3 regions of the Lysinibacillus sp. CD3-6 genome follow, and region 3 is predicted to be linked to each of the others. Evidence: a T-box and tRNA genes for the amino acid it is inferred to sense, from the RefSeq annotation. Region 3 holds a T-box; the other regions hold tRNA genes.
What was found. A T-box is a leader RNA that pairs with one kind of tRNA and senses whether it is charged. The one in region 3 lies ahead of argS (arginine--tRNA ligase), so its partner is inferred to be a tRNA-Arg.

Region 1 (7,113 bases), 1.0 Mb from region 3:
TTATTTTAAAGAAGTTCTTCTAAAATGTTTTTGGTTTCCTTTAAATCCACTAGCTATATAAAAGCCTGCTCAATTGAGCAGGCTCTTTATTCATTATCTAAAGAAATTATTTAGAACTTAAAAAAGTATTTTATCCTAGTGTTAATATATCTAGCCTCTTCGAGGGCTTCAATAATATCTATTTTATTAACGATTAATCTTTAACAAACAATTCTTTTCATTAGAAATTTAATTTTCCATAAATTTTATTGATTTGACATTCTGCTTTCCAAACATTTCTTCCACTATTCTTCCTTTTAAATTCATGATGGATACTCAAGCTATTTTATAATTCAAATATAAGATTAATTATTTTCAAAATAAAGCTCGATTTTTTAACATAATTACCCCGACTTTTAAAAAGACGATATTCAATTAAATGGCCCTTTAATGGAATAACTAAAACATACCTCAATTTAAAAAGGTATCAAGGTTGAAACCCTGGATTTCGCCCCTACTCTAGGGTACTATTGCTGATACCAGTCTATTTTTGCTTTCCAATAATTTAATATTGTGTTTTGACCTTCTTAAGACCCTGTCAGCGTCCTTGGGGGCTTTTCAATGTAAATAAGTCGGACATTCTCGCATAATGGGGCCCTGAGAGACGACCTACCGGCTTAAAGTTGGCTAAATCTATTTTCCCATCTTTGTATAGTGTATCTTCGATGTGGATTTTAACTACACGACCAATAACGAGGTTTGATGATCCTGGTCCTTCCCCAAATGTTAGCATATTCTCCAATACACATTCCATTTGTATGGGACTTTCTTTAACCCGAAACGGCAACACTTTCGAGCTGGGAATAGGTGTTAAACCGGATTCTTGAAACTCATCTATGTCTGGTGCAAATTCTATGGATGTTTCATTCACTTTCGTTACAATATCCTCTGTCACGATATTGATTACAAATTCTCCTGTTTCTTCTATGTTTCGTGTGGTATCTTTCTTCGTACCATCTTCGGGTCGAATCATAGGAGCAAAGGCTACCATAAATGGCCAAGGACAAACGCCGCAAAAATTACTGAAAGGGGCAAGATTTGGAATACCTCCCTTTGAGATAGTAGAGACCAAAGCAATCGGTCTAGGCAAAATAGAGCCTGTATATAATTTGTAGCTGTCTTTCCACGTAAGTTTTTCAGGGGTAATTTCCACGTTAATTTCATCCTTTCTTGATTAATTTTTATATAAAATTGACTGATTAATGACCTTTACATTCAGATATCATGGCAATTCCTCCTAAACTATTATGGATGCAGTATACAAATTAGAGTCGACTCGAAGTCAAGGGAGGATTTAAAAAGAGTGAGAGTTCGTAAAACTTGACTTAGAGCTAGCTCTAAGGTGTACGATTACTTCATTCCATTATTACAAAGGAGGAAGCATTCAATGCTCACAATTAGTCAAGTGTCAGAAAGAACGGGTTTAACCCCTTATACATTGCGTTATTACGAGAAAATTGGAGTTCTGAAAGGACCAAATCGCAGCGAAGGAGGTGCAAGGGCATATACCGAGAGCGAAGTTTCATATATACTGTGTTTAAATAATTTAAAGAAGATAGGTTTATCACTTGAGGAGATCACAGAATTTACTCGCGACGGTTGTGTAATGGAAAAAATACAGCTAGGGGCAGACCCTACTAAATTTACTCCCACATTAAATAAACGAACAGAAATACTTTCGAAATATCTGTTGGATTTGGAAGCTAAGCAGCAGGAATTGAGCCACATGATTACACTTACAAAGGAGAAGCTAGCCGGCTATCACGAACTTTCCAAAGGTAGTTACGAAGCTCCGATACAAGTATGACCTTGAACTTAATGCCTTAAAATATGGCCAGAATACATGAATAAATAGAAGATGCATTACTTCACAATATGAGTTAATTATGTAGTAATCCATAATAATTAAATTGGGTATTCCATCACTTGTTACGAATACCCTAAATAACATTTCAAAAGCGGTCGTTTTGGAAACTTTCGTTAAAGAATGTTATTCAACAATCTGGCCCGTTTGTTGAATAAATCAATTACATTTATTTTCTAAGGGTACTATTTAAATGCTTAAAAAAGAATTGATTGATTAATAAAAATTAATGGAATAATGGTTATCTTGAAGTCTGCTCGGCAATTTGTATGCAATTAACCTTATTGCGGCTTAGTTCTATAACAGTCACCAAACGTTTTAGTAACACCTTATTTTGTGTAGAAAATGTGTAGAAACTTTTCATTTTCTATCCTTTCTAAAGTATTCTCAAAAAAGGAAAAGCGCCCCAAACCCTTGATGTCAAAGGATTTGAAGCGCTTTTTAGTTGGTTCAAACTTATTCTATCTGAACCTTTAGACGTCCCAGGAGGGATTCGAACCCCCGACCGACGGCTTAGAAGGCCGTTGCTCTATCCTGCTGAGCTACTGAGACATGATGTGTTTTCCTAATTTACTTTTCTCTTAGGAAAGACAATATTTATTATATGTCGTTTATAACATAATGTCAACATGAATTTTACTATGAAGGCAAGGTTTGCCTTAAAAATATTATATACCTATTTATTGTATGAATCTATAGGTTTCTTTATGTCATTCTAATACGTTATAGTGCCCTATTTTTGCTAAAATAATGAAAACTAAATGATAGGAGGTATAGGCATGTTTAAGAACGCTGTTGTTGTAGTGACTGGGGGTGCACATGGCATTGGTAAAGGCATTGTGCTAGCATACGCAAAGAGTGGAGCAAAGGTTGTCATTGCCGATGTCAATGTAGCGCTCGGTAAACAGCTGGAGCAAGAAATGCATGAGCAAGGTTATTCGGCATTGTTTATAGAAACAGATGTTTCACAGGAACAAGCTATTGTTTCTTTAATGCAACAAACGGTAAAGCATTTTGGGACAATCAGCATTTTAATTAATAATGCGGGTAAGTTTCAACATCTTTCACCTTATGACATTACGTTTGAACAATGGCATGATATGTTACAGACGAATTTAACGAGTGTTTTATTTTGTTCTAGAGAGGCGGCAAAAGTAATGCGGACGAATGAGCATGGTGGTTCGATCGTTTCTTTAGCCTCTACGCGGGCGTTTATGTCTGAACCTAATACTGAGGCTTATGCCGCTTCAAAGGGTGGTATTGTCGCTTTAACACACGCTCTAGCACGCTCTTTAGGGCCAGATCAGATTACGGTCAACTGTATATCACCTGGTTGGATTGAGACGGGGGATTATGGTCAGTTACGTTCAATCGATCATGCACAACATTTATCAGGGCGGGTTGGCATGCCAGAAGATATTGCACAAGCATGTCTGTATTTAACAAATCCAGCGAATCGATTTGTCACAGGTATCAATCTTACTGTCGATGGTGGAATGACCAAGAAAATGATGTATGAAGATTAATGAACACTCTTCATTTATGCACATCCAAGGATATTGTCGAGTATTCTAAAATAGAATGAATTTTTTGAGGGAGTGAACGTGCATTGTATCCGTATATAAATGACTATTACGGCAATTCATTAAGCGCTATTTATACTACCCCTTATACCCAATATACGGCACCTATTCGGCACTTTTTAAAACCCCAGAGAGATACTCGACTGTGTATCAGTAAAGCAGAATCTGATTATATGGCGATGAATCGATTGTTGTGGTTGGAGCATGTCAATTGGACGAGAATGACCATTATTAGTATTGTCTTTGGTTTGCCTGATTTACCATTTGTACAAACACGTCTTTTACGCAATGCGACAGATTTAGGAAATTGTCTCCGTCCTTTTTACGGAGATCAACTAGCTGATCGATACGCCGAGCTGATTAAAGAGCATCTACTTATTGCAGCGCAGCTCGTGACTGCAGCGAATAAAGGAGATGCGGCAACCGCAGCAGCAAAGGAAAAAGAATGGTATCGTAATGCCGATGATATTGCGATATTTTTAAGTACGATTAATCCATATTTGAGTAAGGAAGCCGTACAGCAAATGTTTTATAGCCATTTAGCTTTAACGAAAAAAGAAGCTGTTACAATGATTCAAAAAGACTATCAAGCAGATGTGCAAGTTTTTGATGAGATTGAAGCAGAGGTACTCGAAATGTCGGATATGATTGCAATGGCGATTGTTATGCAATTTTGCTACCGCTTTTCTTCATAACGAATAAATAAAAAACCAGATTCATCGACAATATCTTTTGTCCATCAATCTGGTTTTTCGTATTCCATTATAAAGTATTTTCCTTTGCGCTAGTATATCCCACTTAATCTATGTTTGCTCTGGATTGACGGGTTGCTTGTCAACATAGCGGTAATATAAATTCCGTAGTTCAGATTCCTTAAAAAGCCCAAGGTGTGTCTTTAATTGAGGATGAACTAAAATTCCCTTTGCACGTAGCTCTTTGACAAACCAACCTTTAGAATATCGATGCACGTTGCACAGTCTCCTTTTCTGTTACTCATACATAACGTATGCTCAAAGGTTTTGTGCTGTTACTGCTTTTCTTTTACTTCAATAAAAAAAACGAAGGATATGCATTCCTTCGTTTTTCTAAATTTATGTGCCACAAAACGTTTGATAAGGACAGTTGGATGGTGCTGGTAACGTTGCATACTCTTCTTGGTTACTTGTATGTGCAAAAGGCTGTGAAAGTGCCTGTAGTAACTTTTCCATTACACGATAATCTCCGTGTGTAACGGCAGCTTCTAATGCTTCTTCTACTCGGTGATTTCGTGGAATAATTGCTGGATTATTATCACGCATTAATTGTTGTGATGCCGCTTCACTTTCCTCTTGTTTTTCACGTCTTGCTTGCCACTGCTCATACCAATTTGTAAATTCTGCACTATTAAATAGGTCCGTTCCTTCACATTTAGTAAAAGTTAAAGCACGGAATGTATTCGTATAATCGGCATCGTACTTTTCCATTAACGTGAGCAGTTCCTCTACCAGCTTTGCATCTTGCTCTTCTTCATTAAAAATCCCTAGTTTCGCTCGCATGCCTGCTAGCCAATTTGTGTAATACAATTGAGGATATTGCTGTATTACTTCTTGTGCTAAAATCACAGCTTCTTCTTCGTTGTTATGAATGAGCGGAAGTAATGTTTCAGCAAAACGGCTGATATTCCATCCTCCAATAGGTGGCTGGTTTCCATATGCATAGCGACCTTGTCTATCGATTGAGCTAAAGACTGTTGCTGGATTATACGTATCCATGAAAGCACAAGGACCATAATCAATTGTTTCACCGCTAATGGTCATATTATCCGTATTCATCACACCATGAATAAAGCCAACTAGCTGCCATTGGGCAATAAGCTTAGCCTGTCTCTCCATAACTTCCTGAAGCAGACTTAAATAGCGATTAGGTTGCGTCTGATCTATCGTTGGGAAATGACGTTCGATTGCATAATCAGCTAAAATTTGAAGTTCTTCATCTGTCCCCCATTGCGCCACATATTGAAATGTTCCCACACGTAAATGGCTGCTAGCAACACGCGTCAAAATAGCACCTGGCAGTTCCGTTTCACGTATTATCGTTTCTCCTGTAGTTACCACCGCTAAACTACGGGATGTCGGAATGCCCAATGCGTACATCGCTTCACTAATGATATATTCACGGAGCATTGGACCGAGTGCCGCACGACCGTCTCCTCCTCGCGAATAAGGTGTTCGCCCTGATCCCTTAAGCCCGATATCATAACGCTCCCCTGTAGGTGTCATTTGCTCACCTAGAAGAAGCGCTCTGCCATCACCTAACATGTTAAAATGCCCAAATTGATGTCCTGCATAAGCTTGTGCGAGCGGTATTGCACCACTCGGCACCTCATTACCAGCAAGTATTTCGATACTTTCTGGTCGTTGAAGGGCACGCGTATCTAATCCGAGGGACTCGGCCACCGCCTCATTAAGAATCACCAATTTTGGGGCTTGTACACGATTCAATGGAAGGCAGCTATAAAATGAACTCGGTAGACGAGTGTAGCTATTATCAAAATTCCAACCTATGTTGTTTGCCATAGTCATATAATCACCCTTGTTCTTTTCATTTAGTTTTTCTCCTCTAATGCAAATAATTCGTGGACATGATTTCCAGCAATATAGTTATACATAAATATAAAAACGCTTAAACTCTCTTTTAGCAGAATCTTAAGCGTTTTTATATTAGCCATTTCTTATGACTTATTTCCGCATAAACTTATGCGTTGAAATACAATCATTGTCATCTGTTAAGAAATTGACCTGAAAATAATCATCTTGAATATCTATAATTGCAAAGCTTTTTTCGTTGCGACCTCTTGGCTTTAATAAGCTTCCTGGATTAATAAAAAGGACATCATCAATCATTTCAGCACCTAGTACATGAGAATGGCCGAAACAGGCAATTTGTGCATCGACCTCCTTTGCACGATACGATAATGACAAAATGGATGTTTTCACATTAAATAAATGACCATGTGTCACAAAAAGAGTCGCGTCGCCCACTTCCATAATGACTTCATCAGGAAAGGCTTGATCGCTATCACAATTTCCTCGTACTTTCTTCATATCATTGAGTGCATCATGGGAGAAGGGTAGCTCACTATCGCCACAATGAATCAAAGTTTCGACAGTTGGATAAAAGCTACGTACTTTATCAATGACACTGCTATCTCCATGTGTATCACTCATGACTAATATTTGCATAGAATCACCTCTTACTTAATAAGATTTGGCAATTGTTCCTTTAGCTTACGAATGGCATTTCCTCGGTGAGAAATAGCCCCTTTTTCTTCTGGCGATAACTCTGCCATCATTCGATTTAAGCTTGGTACAAAAAAGACTGGATCATATCCAAAGCCATTTGTACCTCGTTTTTCACGCGCAATTACACCTTCACAAGTGCCAAAAACAGTTGTTGTTTCAAAATCAGGACCTGCAATGGCAATACAGCAACAAAAACGAGCCGTACGCTTGTTTTCTTCAACGTCTTGTAAATTTTGCAGTAGCTTCACCATATTTGCTTCATCATCATGATCTCCAGCATACCGTGCCGAATAAACGCCTGGCTCACCATTTAGTGCATCTACAGCTAAGCCGCTATCATCTGCAA
Region 2 (7,113 bases), 1.5 Mb from region 3:
GTACGGAAGAAAATGCGTTTGAAAAAAAATAACGTGTATATATGTCGTGTGCGAGAAGGGGCGCGGGAGTTACTTATTGATTTAGCGATAATATCGGATGATTTCCAATTCAATCACACAATTTCTAAAGAGCTTATAAAAAAGAGTGGCCATAAAAGAGCTTACTTACGTGGAGCATTTTTAGCAGGTGGCTCGGTAAATAACCCAGAAACGTCTGCCTATCACTTAGAAATTTATTCTTTGTATAAAGAACACGGTGAAGCATTAATGGATTTAATGAATGAATTTGAGTTAAATGCAAAAACAATTGAACGAAAGAAGGGCTTTGTGACATACTTAAAAGAAGCGGAAAAGATTTCCGATTTTTTAAACATTGTCGGAGCTCATCAAGCGATGATGAAATTTGAAGATGTTCGCATACTACGCGATATGCGAAATAGTGTTAATCGTATTGTAAACTGTGAAACAGCAAACTTGAATAAAACAATCGGTGCTGCACTGCGCCAGGTAGAAAATATTCGCTTTATTGAAAATTCAGTAGGGCTGGATCAGTTGCCTGAAAAGCTTCGTGAAATTGCACGCTTACGTGTGGAATATCAAGATGTGACGTTAAAAGAACTTGGTGAAATGGTATCAAGTGGAACGGTTAGCAAATCAGGCGTTAATCATCGATTGCGTAAAATAGATGAAATAGCAGATGCACTAAGAAGAGGTGAAAAAATAGGCGGTTAAGCTTTCATACAAAAGACAGAAAGCAAGTGCAATCGCTTATTGTTCTTCTGCTGTAAAGTGCGGTAATATAAAACTAAGAGACGAACGGTAGTGAAGGAGAGAATTGCGAATGACTGAGAAAACAGTCCAGGTAAAATTAAAATTAGGACTTCAAGCTAGACAAGCGGCTTTGTTTGTACAGGAAGCAAATCGTTTTAGTGCTGATATTTTTCTTGAGAAAGATGAGAAAAAAGTAAATGCCAAATCCATTATGGGTGTAATGAGCTTAGCGATTGCTAAAGGTACGAAAGTTGTTTTAAGCAGTGAAGGTAGCGATGCAGAGCAAGCGGTTACATCATTAGCTGCTCTTATTGAAAAAGAAGACTAAATAAAAAACCCTCTAAGTCACCTGGACTTAGAGGGTTTTTAGCATCAACGCTGTGGATTTCCACGGGCACTGTATTTTGAGTGTCAGTCACTAGTGCAATTCGAAAGATTCAGAATTGTTCGAGTGCCTGGCACACATAAAAAACCCGCTAAGTCATCTGGACTTAGCGGGTTTTTCTAATTAACGTTCGTTACGTACAAAAATGTGGTCGATTAAGCCGTATTCTTTAGCACGTTCAGCTGTCATGAAGTTATCACGATCAGTATCTCGTGAGATGACTTCTAGTGGCTGACCAGTACGTTCAGATAAAATACCATTTAATTTTTCACGAAGGAATAAAATGCGTTTTGCAGCAATTTCAATTTCAGTCGCTTGACCTTGTGCACCGCCAAGTGGTTGGTGAATCATTACTTCTGCATTTGGTAATGCATAGCGTTTACCAGGTTCACCAGCAGCAAGTAGGAACGCACCCATTGATGCAGCCATACCAATACAAATTGTTTGTACTTTTGGCTTGATGAATTGCATTGTATCGTAGATTGCCATACCAGCTGTAATAGAACCACCTGGTGAGTTAATGTAAAGAGAAATGTCTTTATCTGGATCTTCTGCTTCTAAAAATAGAAGCTGCGCAACGATTGAGTTTGCAACGTTGTCATCAATTGCACTTCCTAATAGGATAATACGGTCTTTTAGTAGTCGTGAATAAATGTCATAAGCACGCTCACCACGACTTGTTTGTTCAATAACTGTAGGAATTAAATTCATGTTAAATCCTCCTTAAAAAGCTAAATTCGAATACTTTTACTGAAATCATCCATTATATTTCAGTTGTAACCTTATCATACACATTATAGTCAGGGAAGGTCAAATATTAACGCTGATATTAAGAAATAAAATCCCTAATAAAAATTTTAAATTATAGTTGAATTGTGGGCAATAGGTTTGTATAATGGAAAGGTCGTAAGTTAAAGTACAGTACACTATTTTGCAGGTATGCTTCTACAATGAGGGTTATCTACATGATGCTTTACCGTAAAGCCTAAGAGTGAGTACTTTTTTTTTATGTTCAATTGCCCTCGTGGTGTAATGGATAACACGTAAGATTCCGGTTCTTGCACTGGGGGTTCGATTCCCTCCGAGGGCGCCATTTACTGATGAATTGATTTACTTTTATAGCTCGATTCTCCTATTAAGTTGCTTAGCAGCCTGCTTAATGGAGAAAGAGAGGAATATGGTGGAAATCTGTCCCGTAGGCATTATTCCCATTATGATTCCTTTCTAAACCATCAAAAGCAATAACTCCAAAAAGTTTTTTAGTGAACATACTGATCGTGAAGCTAGCATTGCTAGCACAAAAGAAGAATCCTATCTGAGAGGATTCTTTTTTTGTGGTCAAAAATATCTAAATTTAGCATAAAAATCATCTTAATATTGCATAAGTATACATTTTCAGACATAGATATTGTTTTTATTACATAATTTCTCTACGTTTTGTATTATAAAATTAATTATTATGAAAAAATAATCACTTTTATACGAAATCGTATTGTATATCCCCTCTATTGACACTATAATTGACCTAATAGTCTAACATTTCCGAATTGATAAAATTGAATTAGTCGGAAAATATTAATTGTATAGGGGGAAAAACTATGAAAAAACGTTTTTGGACGTTATTAATGGTTGTAGCAGCATTTACGCTAGTGCTAGTAGGCTGTGGTGCAAAAGAAGATGCATCTTCTGGCGACGCAGTTTCTGATGGTGGCGGTAAGGACAAAGTTTATAAGGTAGGTACAGAGGCTACTTTTGCACCATTTGAATCGATTGACGATAAAGGGAATATTGTAGGATTAGATGTCGATATTTTGCAAGCGATTGCAGATGAAATGGGCTTTAAAGTGGAATGGGAAAACATCGGGTGGGAGCCTGTATTCCAAACAATTAAAAATGGTGAAACACACATCGGTGCATCGGGGATTACAATTAATGAAGAACGTAAGGCGTCATTCGATTTTACAGAGCCATACTATGAATCTCAATTATTAATCGTAGTTAAAGAGGATTCAGATATTACGTCATTAGCAGATTTAAAAGATAAAAAGATTTCAGTGCAAATAAATGCCACTGGTCATATGGCTGCAAAAAAATTACAAGGTGATGCAAGCACAAACATTATGGCATTCGAAAGCCAACCTGTTGCTATTCAAGAAATGTTAAATGGGAACGTTGATGCAACAATTGGTGATAATGCAGTTATTTATGAATATATTAAAGCTAACCCAAAAGCGAAACTTAAAGTAGTTGAAGATGATGCATTTGAAAAAGAATACTACGGCTTTATGGTGAAAAAAGGTAATACGGAATTATTAAACCTATTGAATGAAGGTCTACAAAAAATTAAAGACAATGGTAAATTAAAAGAAATTACTGGTAAGGACTTTAAGTAATGGATGATGCCGTTAGCCTAATCATGCTAGCGGCTCATTTGATTTATTAGCGTATTTAATAGAGAAATTGATAGGGAAAGTAGGGGTTCTAATGGACATCTTTGATTTACGCTGGGACATAGTTTGGAACTACCGTGATATGTTTATCCGTGGTATTGGTATAACAATCATCTTAACGCTCAGTGGTTATTTTGGTGGTATAATTTTAGGCTTACTATTAGGTTTAGGGAAAGTATCTAAAAATAAGTTTATTTACTGGCCATGTAAACTATATGTCGATTTATTCCGTGGGACACCAATGCTAGTGCAAATTTTATTAATTCATTTAGCGGTGATTCCAACAATTTTTGGCCATTCATTAGGATATATGGTGTCAGGTATAACTGCGCTTGTATTAAACTGTGCAGCCTATAATGCAGAAATATTCCGTGCGGGAATTCAAAGCATTGATAAAGGACAAATGGAGGCAGCGCGTTCACTTGGCCTAACACACAATCAAGCGATGAAAAAAGTTATTTTACCACAGGCTTTCAGACGAATGATTCCACCACTTGGCAATGAATTTATTGCATTATTAAAAGACTCATCATTAGTAACGGTTATTGCAGCGCCAGATATTTTATATGCAAGTAAAGTTGTGGCAGGTGCGAGCTTCCGTTTCTGGGAACCTTATATTGTAGCCGCATTGCTATACTTAGTTTTAACATATGTTGTGACAAAGGTAGTCGCGTTTATTGAAAAACGATTCAGCAACAGCTATATCCCTCGTAAAGCGGAAGGGAGAGAAGCAAGATGATTAGAATTGAAAACTTACACAAATACTTCGGAAAACTGGAAGTATTAAAGGGCATCGATTATGAAATACATGAAAAGCAAGTTGTCTGTGTTATTGGACCTTCAGGATCAGGAAAAAGTACTTTTTTACGTTGCATAAATATGCTAGAAGAAGTGACAGATGGTGCAATTTATATTGAAAATGTGAAGGTAAATGGACCAAAAACGAATATCAATGCTATTCGAGCAGAGGTCGGAATGGTATTCCAACAATTTAATTTGTTCCCTCACATGAATGTCATTGATAATGTAACAATGGCACCAATGCAAATTCGCAAAATGAACCGTGCAGATGCAGAGAAACTAGGGCATGAGTTACTGCAAAAGGTCGGGCTAGATAGTAAGGCTTACAACTATCCTGAGCAGCTTTCAGGTGGACAGCAGCAACGTGTAGCGATTGCAAGAGCATTAGCGATGAAACCTAAAGCTATTTTATTTGATGAGCCAACTTCCGCACTAGATCCAGAAATGGTGAAAGAAGTATTAGATGTTATGAAAAATCTAGCGATTGAAGGAATGACAATGATTGTCGTGACACATGAAATGGGCTTTGCACGAGAAGTTGGAGATCGTGTTGTGTTTATGGATGGTGGCTATATCGTAGAAGAAGGAACACCAGAAGAACTCTTTGGTAACCCGAAAAATGAGCGGACCAAAGCATTTTTAGGAAAAGTTTTATAAAAAAATGGGAAAAACCATTCAACGCATAAGCGATGAATGGTTTTTTTGTATTTAATGGAGGGGATTTGTAGTTGTTGCATAGGCATCAAGCATTGCACGCATATCTTGTTGCGTGTATTGTGGCACTTGATAATAGCCATGCTTATTTTGGTAAATAGATACTTCGTATGCCATCTCGATGCAGTTGGGAATACTATCAGCAACTACACGACGCACAACTGGATTTGTTGTTTCAGTTGCTGCTGCAGTCATACATTTAGCTGAACCTTTATGTGCACCAAGTAAGAAGCCTGAAATGACTTCATCATTGATTTCACTTGCATTTTGCATAGGCTTTTTCGGCTGAGAAGGCTTAATGCCATATTGGAAGTTGTTCCCTGTCTGCATTTCATAGCGACCAGTTGGAACAGAAGGATCATGCCCTGTTTTAAAAGATTCCACAATCGTATTGTACATACCGAGTGTGAAATTATATTGATTATCTAAAATGCTAAGTAGTTCTGGGTCTTTTACTTGTGGACGTAAAATAATGGATAGGTTTAGTCCAGCGATTATTTCGCCAATCGTTTCATGCATGTCCATAACTTCATGGCCACCATGATTAAGGCTTTGTTGTTGGTTAGGTGTTGTTGCATTGTTTTGTTCATTATAAAAAGATTGTGACAAAAAAAACGCCTCCTGAATGGTTTAGTTTGTTGCAGTAGTTAGTATGCCTTGCAAGTACTATTTCATACGATATAAATCCGTTTGCATATATTTAGCATAGCGATGTTTTTTTGCAACACATTAGAGGTATAACAAAAGAAAGTTAAGGAGGATAAAAAATTGAAAAAATTACTTGGACCAGTAGGGATAATCGTTATTATTTTAGCTGTATTAGCTTTACTATTTATTCCAAAATACAATAGTCTTGTAACCGCGGAGGAAAATGTTGACTCGAAGTGGGCTCAAGTCGAAAATCAGCTACAACGCCGTTATGATTTAATTCCGAATTTAGTGGAATCTGTAAAAGGGTACGCAAATCACGAGCAAGATGTCATTACTAGCATTACGGAGGCGCGTGCACAAATGGGCAATGCACAAACACCCGAGGAACAAGCGAGTGCAAATGATGCGTTAAACGGCGCACTTAGTCGATTACTTGTAGTCGTAGAAAATTATCCGAATTTAAAAGCCGATGCAAATTTCCGTCAATTAATGGATGAACTGGCGGGGACAGAAAATCGACTAGCAGTAGCACGTGAGGATTACAATAATGAAGTACAAGGCTTTAATAAAAAAGTAAAACGCTTCCCAGGGAATATTATTGCAGGTATGTTTGGCTTCGAACAAAAGGAATACTTTAAGGCAGCGGCTGGAGCTGAAAAAGCACCTGCAGTAGATTTTAGTGATTCGGGTAAACAATAATGAAACGGTTGACAGTAACGCTTTTAGTTGCGTGTTTTATGTGGTTTGTTACAGCTAACAGCGCACTAGCACAGTTGCCCACACCAATGAAAAATACGTACATCCATGATTTTGCGAATGTGCTTTCAAGTTCTGTAAAGGAAGAACTTAATCATTATTCAGAGCAATTAGATAAAGGCACAGGTGCTGAAATAATGATTGTTACAATGGATAGCATTCAAGGGCAAGACCCAAAAATGTATGCCACGCAATTAATTCGTGCATGGGGTATTGGAGATGCAAAGAAAAATAATGGTGTTCTGCTATTGGCTACATTTGGGCAAGGACAAGGAAATAATGATGTAGTCATTGCTGTTGGTCAAGGTTTAGAGGGAGCGTTACCAGATGGAAAATTAGGACGTATTTTAGATGATGCTTTTTATCCATCTGCAAGTACAGGTGAAGTCGATCAAGCTTTCCAAGCGACATATGCTGAATTATTTCAAACAGTAGCTAAAGAATATAATTGGGATGGAGAGATGCCGACACAAGCAGTGGAGGATGAGTCAATGCCCAATTGGCTATTTGTGTTACTCGTTATTTTAGTGCTTGTTTTCATTATCTTCTCAAATGGCGGAGGCGGACCACGTTCAAGGGGACGCG
Region 3 (7,113 bases):
GTCATATTGTCCTTTGTTTTCTTCAGCTCAATGACATCGTGAAAAGTAGTTAAGCCCGTTGGTATTGAGGCTGTAGTCGAAAGAATTTCCCAACCATCGAAACGGTTTCCAACCTCTAATGGCAGTTGTAAAATGGTTTCAATAACTGGTAATGTTGCTATTTCTTGTGTTGTTGGCAATATTGGCGTTTCATCGACTGCTTCCATATAAACAAGTTCTACAGCAGACTTCGTAATCCGAAAGACCTTTAATAATGTGACACCACCGTTATTTTCTAATTGTGCTATTGTCATATCATCAATATAGGTTGTTTGAAGTGTGTAACTAGCAAACTCGTTCCCTTCCCCTTGAAAATAAGCAGTTGTTCCATCTGGAGGGAAATAGGTAGTGAGAAGACTACTAAATGGTCGATTCGTTGCTTGTTCTTTAACATCTTGTTGATCAGATTTAGTCGAATGGCTAGACTGTGGGTTTGTAGTCGGACTCGTTGTACAGCCGACAAGTATTATTGCTAGAGAAAATAAGAAAAAGATTCGAATATTATCAAACTCCTTTAGCAATTTTCTTTAAGTATACGTGAAGGAGTGCCTATATACGAATATTAAGTGAACCAACTTTCTAACAACAAAATGCGTTTATTTGTTGCATCTACTTTCACACGTAAGCCGATTGGCAATGGGTGCAGGGGATGTGTGTGACAACAATCTACCTCAGCCAAGATTGGTATAGGGTTCCCGTCCAGCAGTTCTACTAAAACATCATAAGGTTTTCGACCAGTTCCTTCATCATCATACTGCTCATGCTTGCCTAAAATAATCGCTGCAATTTTGTCGAAGTAGCCATGTAACTTTAACATAGCAAAGTTTTTTTCCACGACAGCAATTGTTTTGGATGTATCTTCTAATAATAAAATATCGCCTTCTTGAATTTGCGGGAAGTAGGGGGTTCCTATAAAGCCATACATCGTATTAATATTACCTCCGATTAATCGACCTTCGGCACTCCCTCGTTGAACAGTTATCCAAGAATTATCGTGTTGCGTTTTTTCTACTGTTTTTTCAAGCCAATTAACTCGGTCATCTGTCCAAATAGGGGGAATCGATACTTCATAAGGAATAGGTATAGTTTGCATAAAGAGATCGATGAAATATTGTTCTGTGTAATTCACAAATGGTGGGAATTCACCAAATGTAGATGCAACAGAAGGTCCATAAAATACTGGCACGTCGGTTTTAGCATAGAAGGCAAGGAGAATGGCCGTTACATCCGATAAACCAACTAGTATTTTAGGGGATTGTTGAATCGCTTCATAATCAATATAAGGCAACATACTATTGGCATTTGTGCCGCCCATTGTAGGCAAAATCATTTTCACTGTAGGGTCATGTAATAGTTCATTGAGCTCCTGTGCGCGTTCCTTAGGTGAACCAGAACGATAAATATCATGTTTGCCAGTTAATGAACCTTCTTTAATTGAAAAGCCAAGTGCTTGTAATCGTGCCTTACCTCGTTCATATCGAGTATGAGCAATAACGGAAGCTGGTTTTGAAGGCGAGTAAATGCCAATTGTATCGCCTTTTTGTAATGGGGAAAACATAAAATACCTCTTTCTATTAATTTAAGATGTAGCCCATTATACATGATTTAACAAAAATATGGGCAAAGTCTTTAACTTGAGGAAAGAGAGGTAAAAATCAACTGAAATTTAGAACAAGCGTAGTAAAGTTGGGATCTAATAATATTTTTATGTAAACTAATAGCGCAAACTTGCGATACAGTTAGGATTTTACTATGATAATAAAGAGTTAAAATTTGGGGGGGCGATAATATGTATCGACATGTAGATGATTTTTTAAGCGAATGGACGGTTGCAGCGGAAGGTACTGCTAAAGTGCTAAAAGCAATGTCAGATGAATCACTAAGTCAAAGCATTGTTGAAGGTCACAATTCTCTTGGCTGGTTAGGTTGGCATTTAGTTGGCGCTGCAGGCTATTTTAGTTATTTAGCAGGTTTAAAGGTACCTATGATTCGACAAGAAGATCCTATTCCAGCATCAGCAGGTGAAATTGCTGCGACATATGAAAAGACAGCTACAAGTATTAAAGAAGAAGCGGCTAAGCTGTCAAATGAAGAATTACTGGAGGAAGTGAAAGGTTTTAAAGGACCGATTACTCGAGGCGCATTATTACGTGCACTAATTGACCACCAAACACATCATCGTGGTCAAATGACCGTATTATTACGTCAAGCTGGCTTACCAGTTCCAGGTGTACTTGGACCAACAAAAGAAATGCAAAAATAGCAACAGGCAGCAAATACGAAAAGTATTTGCTGTTTTTTCATTCCTCTTAGAAAAAAGCTCTCCCAAGTGAATGGGGGAGCTTAATTGACGATTGGATTAGTTTAAGCCTTGGCTATCTTTCCACTCTAAAAACTCATCATATGTTAATTGTTTGTCTAAAATTGAACCATCTTCACGGATTTCAATGACACGGTTTGCAATTGTTTGAATGAACTGATGGTCATGAGATGTGAAAATCATCGCCCCTTTAAAGCGGATTAAGCCTTCATTTAGTGCTTGAATTGATTCAAGATCAAGGTGGTTTGTTGGTTCATCTAGTAAAATGACGTTGGCTGTTGCTAGCATCATTTTTGAAAGCATACAACGCACTTTTTCTCCCCCAGATAATACAGATGGAGATTTTTTCACTTCTTCACCAGAGAATAGCATACGACCTAAGAAACCACGTAGGAAGCTTTCTGTTTCATCGTCAGGTGAATATTGACGTAGCCATTCTACTAAAGACTTTTCTGAACCTTCAAAGTATTTATCATGATCGTTTTCGAAATAGCTTTGAGATGTTGTAACACCCCATTTAAATGTACCAGCATCAGCTTCTTTATCTTCCATTAAGATATCAAGAAGAGCTGTTTTAGCCATTGGGCTACCAAGTAAAACGATTTTATCATCTTTATTCATTGAGAAACGAATGTCTTTAAATAAAGTTTGACCGTCTTGACTTGCTGTAAGACCATCAACTGTTAATACATCATTACCGATTTCGCGGCCGATTTGGAAGTTGATGAATGGATATTTACGGCTAGAAGGTTTAATGTCATCAAGCTCAATTTTATCCAACATTTTTTTACGTGATGTTGCTTGTTTTGATTTTGATGCATTGGCAGAGAAACGAGCGATAAACGCTTGTAATTCTTTAATTTTTTCTTCTTTTTTAGAATTTTGGTCTTGCGCCATTTTTTGTGCTAATTGAGAAGATTCATACCAGAAATCATAGTTCCCTACATATAATTGGATTTTTGAGAAATCAAGATCCGCAATATGTGTACATACTTTGTTTAAGAAGTGACGGTCATGGGATACGACGATAACTGTATTTTCAAAGTTAATTAGGAATTCTTCTAACCATTGAATCGCTTTTAAGTCAAGGTGGTTGGTAGGCTCATCCAGTAATAGTACATCTGGTTGACCGAATAATGCTTGTGCTAATAATACTTTGACTTTGTCAGAACCTTCAAGATCACCCATTAACATGTAGTGAAGATCATCTGAGATGCCTAAACCGTTTAATAATGTTGCAGCTTCTGATTCAGCTTCCCAACCGTTTAGCTCTGCAAATTCACCTTCTAATTCAGCAGCACGCATGCCATCTTCATCAGAGAAATCTTCTTTTGCATAAATTGCATCTTTTTCATTTTTCACGTCATATAGGCGTTTGTTACCCATAATCACCGTATCAAGCACTGTATGCTCATCGTATTCAAAGTGATTTTGTTTAAGGACAGATAAGCGTTCGTCCTTACCCATTGATACATTACCTTCTTGTGCTTCAATTTCACCAGAAAGTATTTTTAGGAATGTTGATTTTCCTGCACCGTTTGCCCCGATTAAACCGTAGCAATTCCCTGGTGTGAATTTTATATTTACGTCTTCAAATAGTTTACGATCGCCATAGCGAAGACCTACATTACTTACTTGAATCATGCAAGTTCCTCCTTTTTTCACAATGGCTCTAGTATATCATGAAATATGTTCCATAGTCTATAAACATTATGACATCAACGTTTACCGCTCATAGTTCAGTACTATATAGCACAATTAATAGTACAAATTACTTGTTTTTCATTGAATAAAGATACAATTAATCACTTTTTAAGAAAATATATAGTTGTAGTTGACTTTCAAGATTGGATAATATAGAATATTCCAAAATCATTAGTTGTTAAATTCTGTGAAAAAGAAAGTAGTTCATTTTGTGCTGCTAAGCGAATTAGGGATGGTGTGAGCCTAATGCAGACTATTTGAATGAAACGCACTTTGGAGAAATTTCCCGAAATAGTAGTAGGGAATATCGGGGAGTCACCTCGTTATCAACAGAAAGTGGTCATAATTTTGGCAACTAGAGTGGTACCACGGGAATCTATGCTCTCGTCTCTTAATTGAGACGAGGGCTTTTTTTTATATAAAAGGGGGAATAAGTACATGAATTTACAAATTGCAAAAAGTATTGCTAGTACGTTAAATAATCAAGTGGAAGTAGAAGAGATTGAAAAAATACTTGAAAAACCTAAACATGTAGACCTTGGTGATTTTTCATTACCATGTTTTAAACTGGCTAAAAAGCTCGGGCAATCTCCTCAACTAATTGCATCTAATATTCAAAAAAACTTAACGTGTGATGTGATTCAGTCGGTTGAAATAGTCGGCGGATATGTCAATTTATTTTTAAATCAACACATCATTACACAACAAGTATTAAAGCAAATTGTGAAAGAGCAACATTTATATGGCACAAGTTTAACGAGAAAAGGCAATGTTGTATTCGATTTTTCTTCTCCTAATATTGCGAAGCCCTTTTCCATGGGGCATTTACGTTCAACTGTTATTGGTAATGCACTCGCCAATATCGCTGAGAAAAATGGCTATAACGCTATTCGTATTAATCATTTAGGTGATTGGGGAACACAGTTTGGAAAATTAATTGTTGCGTATAAACGATGGGGACATCAGCAAACAATTGAAGCTGCACCGATTGAGGAATTATTGAAAATCTATGTGAAGTTTCATGAAGAGGCAGAGCGAGATACTACTTTAATTGAGCAAGCGCGTGTTGCATTTAAAGCGTTAGAGGATAAGGACGAAGAAGCACTTGCGCTATGGCATTGGTTTAGAGAAGTATCGTTAGAAGAATTCAAAACACTATATCAGCTTCTAGGCATTCAATTTGATGCATACGATGGTGAAGCTTTCTATAATGATAAAATGCACACGGTAGTAAATGAATTACAAGAAAAAGGATTACTTACTCTTTCTGAAGGTGCGTATGTTGTTGAATTAGAGAAAGAGGAAATGCCTCCTTGTATTATTACTAAAACAGACGGTGCTACACTATATGCTACGCGTGACTTAGCAGCAGCTTTTTATCGTATTCAACAATATCATCCTGAAAAAATAGTTTATGTTGTAGGACATGAACAAACGCTTCATTTCAAACAGTTATTTAATGTAGTGGAGAAAATGGGTTACGATTGGGCAAGTAATTTAAGTCATGTAGCTTTTGGGATGATTCTAAAAGAGGGCAAAAAAATGTCAACGCGTAAAGGCAAGATTGTGTTACTCAATGATGTGTTGACTGAAGCAATTGCTACAGCAAAACAAAATATTGAAATGAAAAATCCCAATTTACAAAATAAAGAAGAAGTAGCGAAGCAAGTTGGTGTCGGTGCTGTGATTTTCAACGACTTAAAAAATTATCGCTTACATGATATTGAGTTTTCAATTGAGCAAATGATGCAATTTGAAGGCGAGACAGGACCATATATTCAATACACATATGCTCGTATTTTTCTATTTTAGAAAAAGCGAATGGGCAACTGGGGGAGATGACTTATCAACCATTAGGCGTGCAGGCATGGCCAGTCATTCTGTTACTAGAACAATATCCTCGCGTTATTACAATTGCTTATGAACAAGCTGATCCGTCAATAGTTGCTAAATATGCTTTACATTTAGCACGATCGTTCAATAAATATTATGCAACTAATAAGATATTATCGAATGATGTTAGACAAAATTCTCGTTTAGCTTTATGTCATTGTGTAGCAATGATTCTAGAAGATTCGTTAGCCCTTCTAGGCATTAACGCGCCTAAAAATATGTAATGTCTGATTTTAGCAATTTAATAAGGAATTCCCCGAAATATTGACGTTATGTAGAAAAAATGGTAAAAATAAATATAAGAAATCAGATGTCTGACAACGATAGTAGTGAATCAAGTGCAGGTTGAATGACGAATAATGAAATTGGCATGAAGAAAGGTATTAAATGTTATGAATAATAAACAATGGACGGCTTCAATAGTATTCGCTGTTGTTAGTATATTTTTCGTTGCCCTCAATATGCGACCTGCTGTAACGGGCATTGGCCCCTTGTTTAATGTATTAATGGAGTCGCTACAAGTATCCAATACACAAATGAGTCTACTAACATCCATTCCAGTGTTCTGTATGGGCCTGTTTGCACCAGTGGCTGTCCCGTTACAAAAACGTCTTGGTACGAAGTCTGCTATTGCATTGCTTTTAGCCCTGCTTGTATTTGCCAATGGATTACGGTTGTTAAAAGAAAGCTATGCATTGCTAGTCGTGACAAGTTTTATAGCAGGGTTTGCTATTGCCATTATCGGTCCGATGTTAAATGCATTTATAAAAGAAAAATTCCCGAGTCGCTTTACTACAGTTGTTGGGGTGTATTCTTTTGGTATTGGAACAGGTGCCACATTAAGCGCGGCATTAACAGTATCATTTTACAATGGCTTTCATCAAAATTGGACAGTTGCACTTGGTAGTTGGGCAGTGCTTGCAGTAATTGCTCTAATGATTTGGTTGCTTGTTATCCAAAACAAACAAGGTCATCATCAGTCTGTACAAGGAGAATATCCTAAAAAGGAAACTGCACGTAATCCGTGGAAAAACGGTCGAGCATGGACGATTTTACTTTATTTTGGTCTGCAAACATCGCTCTTTTTCTCTATGATGTCGTGGTTAACACCAATGCTACAAGATAAAGGCTTCTCACTTGTGACTGCTAGTTCGATG

Region 1: it encodes a tRNA-Arg, which carries the amino acid that the T-box ahead of argS (arginine--tRNA ligase) is inferred to sense. The anticodon was not compared.
Region 2: it encodes a tRNA-Arg, which carries the amino acid that the T-box ahead of argS (arginine--tRNA ligase) is inferred to sense. The anticodon was not compared.

What each region holds. Positions count from the first base shown of each region.
Region 1 is NZ_CP085880.1:3,506,411-3,513,523, forward strand. It holds gene FH508_RS17470 (flavin reductase family protein) at 578-1,192, opposite strand; gene FH508_RS17475 (MerR family transcriptional regulator) at 1,427-1,846, shown strand; tRNA gene FH508_RS17480 (tRNA-Arg) at 2,382-2,455, opposite strand; gene FH508_RS17485 (SDR family NAD(P)-dependent oxidoreductase) at 2,683-3,429, shown strand; gene FH508_RS17490 (hypothetical protein) at 3,513-4,181, shown strand; gene FH508_RS17495 (DUF2639 domain-containing protein) at 4,290-4,454, opposite strand; gene FH508_RS17500 (protein adenylyltransferase SelO) at 4,578-6,041, opposite strand; gene FH508_RS17505 (metallophosphoesterase) at 6,204-6,707, opposite strand; gene FH508_RS17510 (XTP/dITP diphosphatase) at 6,719-7,113, opposite strand, start outside.
Region 2 is NZ_CP085880.1:3,994,901-4,002,013, reverse strand. It holds gene whiA (DNA-binding protein WhiA) at 1-732, shown strand, start outside; gene FH508_RS19865 (HPr family phosphocarrier protein) at 842-1,099, shown strand; gene clpP (ATP-dependent Clp endopeptidase proteolytic subunit ClpP) at 1,280-1,867, opposite strand; tRNA gene FH508_RS19855 (tRNA-Arg) at 2,175-2,249, shown strand; gene FH508_RS19850 (basic amino acid ABC transporter substrate-binding protein) at 2,755-3,549, shown strand; gene FH508_RS19845 (amino acid ABC transporter permease) at 3,641-4,345, shown strand; gene FH508_RS19840 (amino acid ABC transporter ATP-binding protein) at 4,342-5,064, shown strand; gene FH508_RS19835 (spore coat protein) at 5,116-5,730, opposite strand; gene FH508_RS19830 (LemA family protein) at 5,890-6,471, shown strand; gene FH508_RS19825 (TPM domain-containing protein) at 6,471-7,113, shown strand, end outside.
Region 3 is NZ_CP085880.1:2,463,610-2,470,722, reverse strand. It holds gene FH508_RS11930 (hypothetical protein) at 1-560, opposite strand, end outside; gene FH508_RS11925 (S66 family peptidase) at 602-1,597, opposite strand; gene FH508_RS11920 (DinB family protein) at 1,829-2,302, shown strand; gene FH508_RS11915 (ABC-F family ATP-binding cassette domain-containing protein) at 2,399-4,003, opposite strand; T-box leader at 4,242-4,458, shown strand; partial or broken gene argS (arginine--tRNA ligase) at 4,502-6,180, shown strand; gene FH508_RS11905 (MFS transporter) at 6,349-7,113, shown strand, end outside.